One region of the Agrobacterium sp. 22-3639C2 genome, then DNA from elsewhere that is predicted to be linked to it. Evidence: riboswitches for the same ligand, from Rfam matches in the RefSeq annotation. Region 1 holds a riboswitch; the other holds the start of a gene.

Region 1 (3,715 bases):
CCAGTAAGCCCAAGGGCGTCCTCCGCTGGCAATTTCGCAGCATCGGAAAAATGCGGCAATAGCCCGATGGACGCCCAGCCGGTCTTTTCCGCGATCATCCGCATGCCGTCTGAAAACAGCATAGGGTCACCGCGAAAGCGGTTCACGATGAAGCCCTCTATCATCGCGGCATCACCACGTTCGAGAACGGTTTTTGTGCCCACGAGGCTGGCGATGACCCCGCCCCGGTCGATATCGCCGATCAGAATCACGGGAGCATCTGCGGCGCGGGCAAAACCCATATTGGCGATGTCGTTAGCGCGGAGGTTGATTTCGGAAGCACTTCCCGCCCCTTCCACCAGCACCAGATCGGCCTGTTGTTTCAGGTGCTCGAAGCTCTCCAGCACACGCGGCATCAGCCCGGCTTTCATGTGCTGATAATCGGCAGCTTTGGCATTGCCGACAATTTTGCCCTGTACGACGACCTGTGCGCCGGTTTCGCTCTGCGGCTTTAAAAGCACCGGGTTCATGTGAACCGACAGCGGAACGCCTGCCGCCCGCGCCTGCAGCGCCTGCGCGCGACCGATCTCGCCGCCATCGGCGGTGACCGCCGCATTGTTCGACATGTTCTGCGGCTTGAACGGCATGACGGACAGGCCACGCCTGATGAAGGCGCGGGCAAGGCCAGCCACCATCAGCGATTTGCCGACATCCGAGCCGGTTCCCTGAAACATCAGCACACGTGCAGTCATGTCAGTATTCTATCCCGGCCTGCGCCTTTACGCCCGCCTTGAAGTGATGTTTGACGAGGGTCATTTCCGTCACCATGTCGGCAGCGTCGATCAACGGCTGTTTGGCGTTGCGGCCGGTAACGATGACATGCAGATCGGATCTACGGTTGGAAAGCGTTTCGACGACCTCTTCCAGCGGCAGGTAATCATAGCGGAGCGCAATGTTCAGTTCGTCGAGAACCAGCAATCCGATCGTTTCGTCGGCCATCAGTGCTTTCGCTTCCTCCCAGGCCTTTGTAGCTGCCGCGACATCGCGCTTCAGGTCCTGCGTGTCCCAGGTAAACCCCTCGCCCATGGTGCGCCATTCCACCCTGTCGCCGAACAAAGTCAGGGCCTGCTGTTCACCCGTCGACCATGCGCCCTTGATGAATTGCACGACGCCGACCCGCCGCCCGGTGCCGAGCATGCGCAAAGCAAGGCCGAAAGCGGCCGTGGATTTGCCTTTGCCAGGGCCGGTATTGATCATCAGCAGACCTTTTTCGATCGTCTTTTCCGCGACTTCGGCATCCTGAACCGTCTTGCGGTTGACCATTTTCTGCCGGTGGCGTTCGGCTTCGCTGTCGCTGATATCGCGTGTCATCGCGTTTTCCTTCTCGTCCAGCGGCGCGGGACCGTATGCCCCGCCATTCGGAGCGGCGACTATACTCAATTTGCCGCACCCGGCAATCGACAAGCCGGCAGCATTGACCGTCACGCCCGTTCAGCCTAAGGGTAAGGCACTGACGGTCTTTTCCCGGCAACGGGAAAAGCTAAGAGGGAACACGGTTCCACCCCATAACGGGTCATTCCGTGGCTGCCCCCGCAACTGTAAGCGGTAAGCCCGCACTATGAAGCCACTGGACCATAAAATTGGCCCGGGAAGGTGGTGCAGGGTGTTTTAAAGCCGCAAGCCAGGAGACCTGCCGTTTCAGGAAAAAACGTCTCCCGGGCGGGGTGCTCCGGTCAGCCGGTCGAATTGATTTGCAGCCGCGCTTTTCAGTGCGCTGTTTTCGACATCCGCACCCCGATGAGTTTAAAGGCGCGGAAAGCGGAACGGTTTGGATATTACCACAACATCTTCTTGTGCGGACGGGACAATGGAAGTCAACACAGCTTCCGGCGTGGTCGTTTTTGTCTGCCGAAGCTGTCGCGACGACACCGATCCCAATGCGGAGCCGCGCCCCGGCACCATCCTTGCGGAAGCTGCCATCGCAAAAGCGCGTGACTCCGGCATCGATGTTCGCTCCGTCAATTGCCTTGCCAATTGCAAACGAGGCCTCAGTGCCGTGCTGCGCGGTGCCGATGGCTGGTCCTATGTATTCGGCGGGCTGACGCCCAACGATGCGGAAGACCTGCTCACGGGCGCACAAATGCTGGCCGCCTCCGCAGATGGCCTGATGCCCTGGCGCTGCCGCCCCGACACATTGAAGCGCGGCATGGTGGCGCGCATTCCCCCATTCGATTTTACCGAGGAGAGATCATGAGCACCCTTCTGGACCGCGTTCCCTGCACCATCGTCACCGGCTTTCTGGGGGCTGGAAAAACCACGCTGCTGCGCGGTCTCCTCGAAAAGCTTGATGGCAAGCGGCTTGCCATCATCGTCAACGAATTCGGTGATATCGGCATCGATGGCGATATCCTCAAGGGATGCGGCATTGAGAGCTGCCCGGAGGAAAACATCGTTGAGCTGGCCAATGGCTGCATCTGCTGCACGGTGGCGGATGATTTCCAGCCGGCCATCGAACAGATTCTGAGCCGCCAGCCGAAGGTGGAGCACATCCTCATCGAGACCTCCGGCCTTGCCCTGCCCAAGCCGCTGGTGCAGGCATTTCAATGGCCGGCCATCAAGAGCCGCGTGACGGTTGACGCTGTGGTTGCCGTGGTGGATGGCGCTGCCCTTGCCGAGGGTCAGGTGGCGCATGACATGGAAGCCCTTGCCGCCCAGCGCGCAAATGACGAAGCCCTCGATCACGACGATCCGGTCGAAGAGGTTTTCGAGGACCAGATCGCCTGTGCCGATCTTATCGTGCTGACCAAGGCGGATCTGCTCGATAGCGCCGGTCTGGAAAAGGCGAAGGCTCATATTCTCGAGCATTTGCCGCGGGCCGCAAAGATCGTCGTCGCCTCGAATGGCGTCATCGATCCGGCCGTGCTGATCGGCCTCGGTCTTGCGGTTGAAGAGGATATCGAAAACCGCCGCACCCATCACGATGGTGAACTCGACCACGAACATGACGATTTCGACAGCTTCGTCATCGACCTGCCGGCCGTGACCGATCCGGAAGCGCTGGCGGCTCGTATCGCCGAGACGGCGGCTGCGGAAAATGTTCTGCGCATCAAAGGTTTCGTCGAAGTATCCACCAAGCCGATGCGCCTGCAGGTGCAGGCAGTCGGTAGCCGCGTCAACCATTATTATGACCGTCCCTGGGCGGCCGGTGAAGAGCGCCGCAGCCGCCTCGTCGTCATAGGCGAAAAGGGCCTCAACCGCGAAAAGATCGAACAGATGCTGGCCGCCTGATAGAAATGCACATTCTCGCCACCACATCTTCGTCTCTGGACGACCTGATCGAGCCGGTTGATCTCAACCAGCCGCGATCGGATGTGGTGATGCTGTCTTTTTCGGCAAGCGATCTTGCCGGGCTGGAACAGGCATGGCGGCAGGCAGAGGGCGCGCTTCCGTCCCTGTCCGCTGCCAACCTCTCCGAGCTTCGGCATCCGATGTCGGTCGATCTGTGGATCGAAAAGACGGCCGAACATGCCCGTGTCATCCTTATCCGGATTCTCGGCGGCGCGGAACGCTGGCGCTATGGCGTCGATCAGCTCAGCACGATGGCGCGGCGACGTGGCATAAAACTTATGCTCCTGCCGGGTGAATGCAGTGAGAGAGACGAAAAGCTCGAAGCGGCCTCGACTGTTGATCGCCAGACGTTGGCGTCCGTCCTCGCCTTCTTCCGCGAGGGTGGGCG
Region 2 (3,715 bases), on a different contig from region 1:
CCTGATCAAGCACCCGGCAGACACGGGGCGCGACATCCCCGCCCTCCCCCGCAATCGCACGGCGGATATCGCGGCTGTTGAGATGCAGACTGCGACCGGCCGGCAAAGCCGAGCGTTTTATCTTGGCAAGGGCTGCGACCGTAAAGGCAGCCTCATTCTCATGAAAATAGGCGAGCGCCGCTTCCCGTTCCGGGCTGACGCCAAGGACTGCCTTGAAAGCAAGGCGATGCACGGCGCAGAAAGCGCCGTGACCGGGAACGGCAAAACGCAGCGCGTCGAGTTCCTCACTCCATTCGGCTGCGTCCTGCATGGATTTAAGCCTGCTGGAAGCGCTTCAGGAAAAACGCGCTCAATGTTCCGAGCAAGGCCCAGAAGACAAAGCTGGTCACGGTGGCGGCGACGATGAACTGTCGTTCCAGCGGCAGCGGTGCCAGCGCATGTTCACCTTCCGGCGGCAGGGGCGCGCCCACCACATGTGGAGCAACGATCAACACCAGTGCGAGCACGATTGCCCAGGGTTCGCGCCGGAATGCGATCAGCGCAATGCCGCCTGCGGTCGCGGCAACCGTCGAAAGCCACCAGATTTGACGCGCCTCAAGCGCGGCCGCCGGGCTGCCCGGCAGTTCCGGCGGCAGGCCGATCATCGGCGCAAGCATGACGGCGGCAAAACCGGCCACACCCCACAAAAGGCCTTCGCGCCAGCCGGCATCGGTGCCACGCAGCGAGATGAGGCCGGTCAGCACCAGCGCATAACCGATGGCGGTCAGCACGTTGGCGGCGACCGTATAGGCGGTGCGCTCGAAGCCGTCGGCCGGAGACCAGGCTTCCTCATTATGTTCGTGCGCGGGAACGGCAGCGCCGGTCGTGGCCGGAGCATCATGGCTGTGGGGCGCTTCGCCACCGGCATTTTCATAGGTTTCCGCCTTCAGGATCAGCGGCGTGGTGCCGAAAGCCTGCATGGCCGAAACGGCGAAGCCGCCAACGATGCCGACGAGGACGGCGGTAAAAACGATATTGCGAAAGAACGACATGCTTTCCCCCTCAATGGCAAGGGAAAGCATTGGCATGACGTGTGTCATGCGCGGCGTTGTGAACGGCTTCCACATGCGAAAAGCCGACAAAACCGACGACGAACAGACCAAGCACGATCGCCGTCAGCGATTGCGCGAAGCTGCCCGTTTTTGCCGAAACGGCGGCATTTGCCGTATTCTGGTTGATGGACATGGTGACCCCTCTTACGGCGCGACCCCGCGCCTTTAGACGCGGCGGAACGGCAAAACGCCGTGCAGCCGCATGCGATACACTTCACCACGGGGATACGAGACTGACACAGGGCGGCACGTTCAAGCACCACCACCCTGAAATTCCGCTCTTCCGGACACCCCGCCGGCATGGACATTTCCGTGATGGCAGGTCTCCTGGCTTACGGGTCAAAACCTGAAACACCTTCCCGGCATTGCCCTCGTCCATATCCGGCGAGATGCTTACCAGTGGCATTTCGTTTCAGGCTCTCCGCTCACAGTTGCGGGGGCAGCCACGAATGAGGATGTCTCCCTATCGTGTTCCCTTTTCACCTTCCGGAACGCCCGGAAGGAACCATCACAGGATCGTTATCCGATGGGTGTGGGTGGGAGTCAATGGCAGGCCGGCGTGAGAATTGCGCGCCGCGGCTGGATGCCGGATCAAGTCCGGCATGACGGCAAAGGGCTACCGTGCCGGGATGGCCTTCAGATAGGCGGCGATCGCATTGCGGTCTTCGGCCGTCAGATGCGCCATATTCTGCTGCACCTTGACCATGGAGCCGCCGACGCTGTCGAATTCCGGGGTGAAGCCGGTTTCCAGATAGTTGGCAATATCGGCCGCCTCCCAGCTTCCGACGCTCTGCGAGCCGGGGGTGATATCGGGAATCCGGCCCTCGCCTTCGGGATTTGGACCACCGGCCAGCCATTTGCCATCGAGAAAACCGCCAAGCGCATTGCGCGGCGTGTGACATTCGCCGCAATGGCCCGGGCCTTCCACCAGATATTGGCCGCGCAGCAATTCGGCATTGGCATCGGCAAGCTCGACGCGGGGTGGCGCGGATGTATCGAAATAGAGGAATTTCCAGCCGCCCAATGCCATGCGCATGTTGAAGGGGAACGGCAGTTCATGATCCGGCGCGTCATTCTGGCTGGCGGGCAGAACCCGCAAATAACCGAAGAGGTCGTTGATGTCCTTCTGCGTCATGCGGGCATAGGAGGCGTAAGGGAAGGACGGATAGAGATGTTCGCCGTTCTTGCCGACGCCGCGCGTCATCGCATCGCCGAATTCCGAAAGCGTCCAGCCGCCAATGCCATGCTGCGGATCGGAGGAAATATTGGGCACATGGAAGGTGCCGAAGGGGCTTTTCAACGCTTGCCCGCCCGAAAGCGTCAAAAGCGCATCGCCCTTGGCATCTGGTGCCGCATGGCAACTTGCGCAGCCGCCCGCCCAGAACAGCGTTTCGCCATTGGCAAGGTCCGGCTCGCCAAGGCTCACCCAGTGGCTGGGTGCCTGACGCACAGGCGCGGTGACCCAGGCGAAAATGCCGAAACCGGCAATGGCCGCCACCGCGATCCCGCCCGCGAGCTTCGTCCAAATGGAGGCCATGACCCCTCTCCCCATTATCACCTGATGAGATCAGGCATCATTCCCGCTGAAAAAAACGCCGCCGGGAAGCGGCGTTCTTAATAGGATCACTTCTTCAGACGGTAGGTCTGGTGGCACGCACCACAATCGGCACCGAGGGTCTGCATGGCGGCGGTGACGCCTGCCTGATCGGCGGGAAGGCTGGCGAGGACCTTGTCCGCATCGGCACCGAGCTTGGCGGCCTTGGACTTGAAGTCATCGAAATTTTCCCAGATCGCGGGTGCCGCAGCACTGCCGGTCTCGCTGCCCGGGGGAAACTGGTCGGGGAAAGCCTTGGCGTTGGTGCTGATGGTCGTCACGGCAGCCTTTACGGCTTCGGCGTCATAAGGCTTCTGGCCCTTGGAGATGGCAGCAAGCGCCCCCATGGAGCCGCCGATCTGCTTCATCATGCCTTCACGTTTTTCGACTTCGCCGGCAGCGTAGACCGCTCCGGCGCAAAGACAGCCGAAAAGCATGGCCGCCGCGATGGTTTTCAGTTTCATACACTCTCTCCTTGATTCCGGCAGATGCCGAACGCGCGATAACGGCGCGAGGATGCCCTTTCCGCATGGCGAAAAGAAGTCACATTGCAGTGAATTTCCCCAAGAAAACAGAAGTCTAGGAGAGTGCTTCCCAAAGCGTAACCAGGGCTGCGGCAATCAGCATGAAACCGGCGGCGCGGCCGATGAAAATCGTCGCGGCAGGCGAGGAAACGAGCCATGCCCGGCTTTTATCCGCCGTCAGCGCCAGAGCGCCATAGACCGTGAACTGCGTGATGGCCACCATCGCGCCCATTACCAGACCCTGCATCCAGATTGGACCATAGTCGGGTTTGAGGAATTGCGGATAGATCGCCATCATGAAGAGATAGGCTTTCGGATTGGAAAGGCAGGTGAGAACGGCCCGCCAGAACGCCTTTCTGACAGAGGCGCTCGCCTGCGCCTCATCGCCATTGACGGTGATGGCGCTGCGCATCAGGCCGACGCCGATCCAGACCATGTAAGCGGCGCCGGCGACCAGCAGCGGCAGGAACAGCGACGGCATCCAGGCGGCAAGCATGCCGACGCCC

What was found. A riboswitch is a leader RNA that binds a small molecule or an ion and turns the genes downstream of it on or off. The one in region 1 is predicted to bind cobalamin.
Region 2: linked by a shared signal. The riboswitch ahead of ACQZ6D_RS13480 (CbtB domain-containing protein) and the one ahead of ACQZ6D_RS23760 (DUF1636 family protein) in region 1 are both predicted to bind cobalamin.

The regions. Positions count from the first base shown of each region.
Region 1 is NZ_JBNWDB010000006.1:86,704-90,418, forward strand. Features, by position in the region: gene ACQZ6D_RS23750 (cobyric acid synthase) at 1-731, opposite strand, end outside; gene cobO (cob(I)yrinic acid a,c-diamide adenosyltransferase) at 733-1,350, opposite strand; cobalamin riboswitch at 1,477-1,691, shown strand; gene ACQZ6D_RS23760 (DUF1636 family protein) at 1,847-2,233, shown strand; gene cobW (cobalamin biosynthesis protein CobW) at 2,230-3,267, shown strand; gene cobN (cobaltochelatase subunit CobN) at 3,273-3,715, shown strand, end outside.
Region 2 is NZ_JBNWDB010000003.1:104,111-107,825, forward strand. Features, by position in the region: gene ACQZ6D_RS13470 (hypothetical protein) at 1-310, opposite strand, end outside; gene ACQZ6D_RS13475 (CbtA family protein) at 315-1,031, opposite strand; gene ACQZ6D_RS13480 (CbtB domain-containing protein) at 1,042-1,224, opposite strand; cobalamin riboswitch at 1,392-1,616, opposite strand; gene ACQZ6D_RS13485 (c-type cytochrome) at 1,708-2,628, opposite strand; gene ACQZ6D_RS13490 (c-type cytochrome) at 2,715-3,149, opposite strand; gene ACQZ6D_RS13495 (LysE family translocator) at 3,265-3,715, opposite strand, start outside.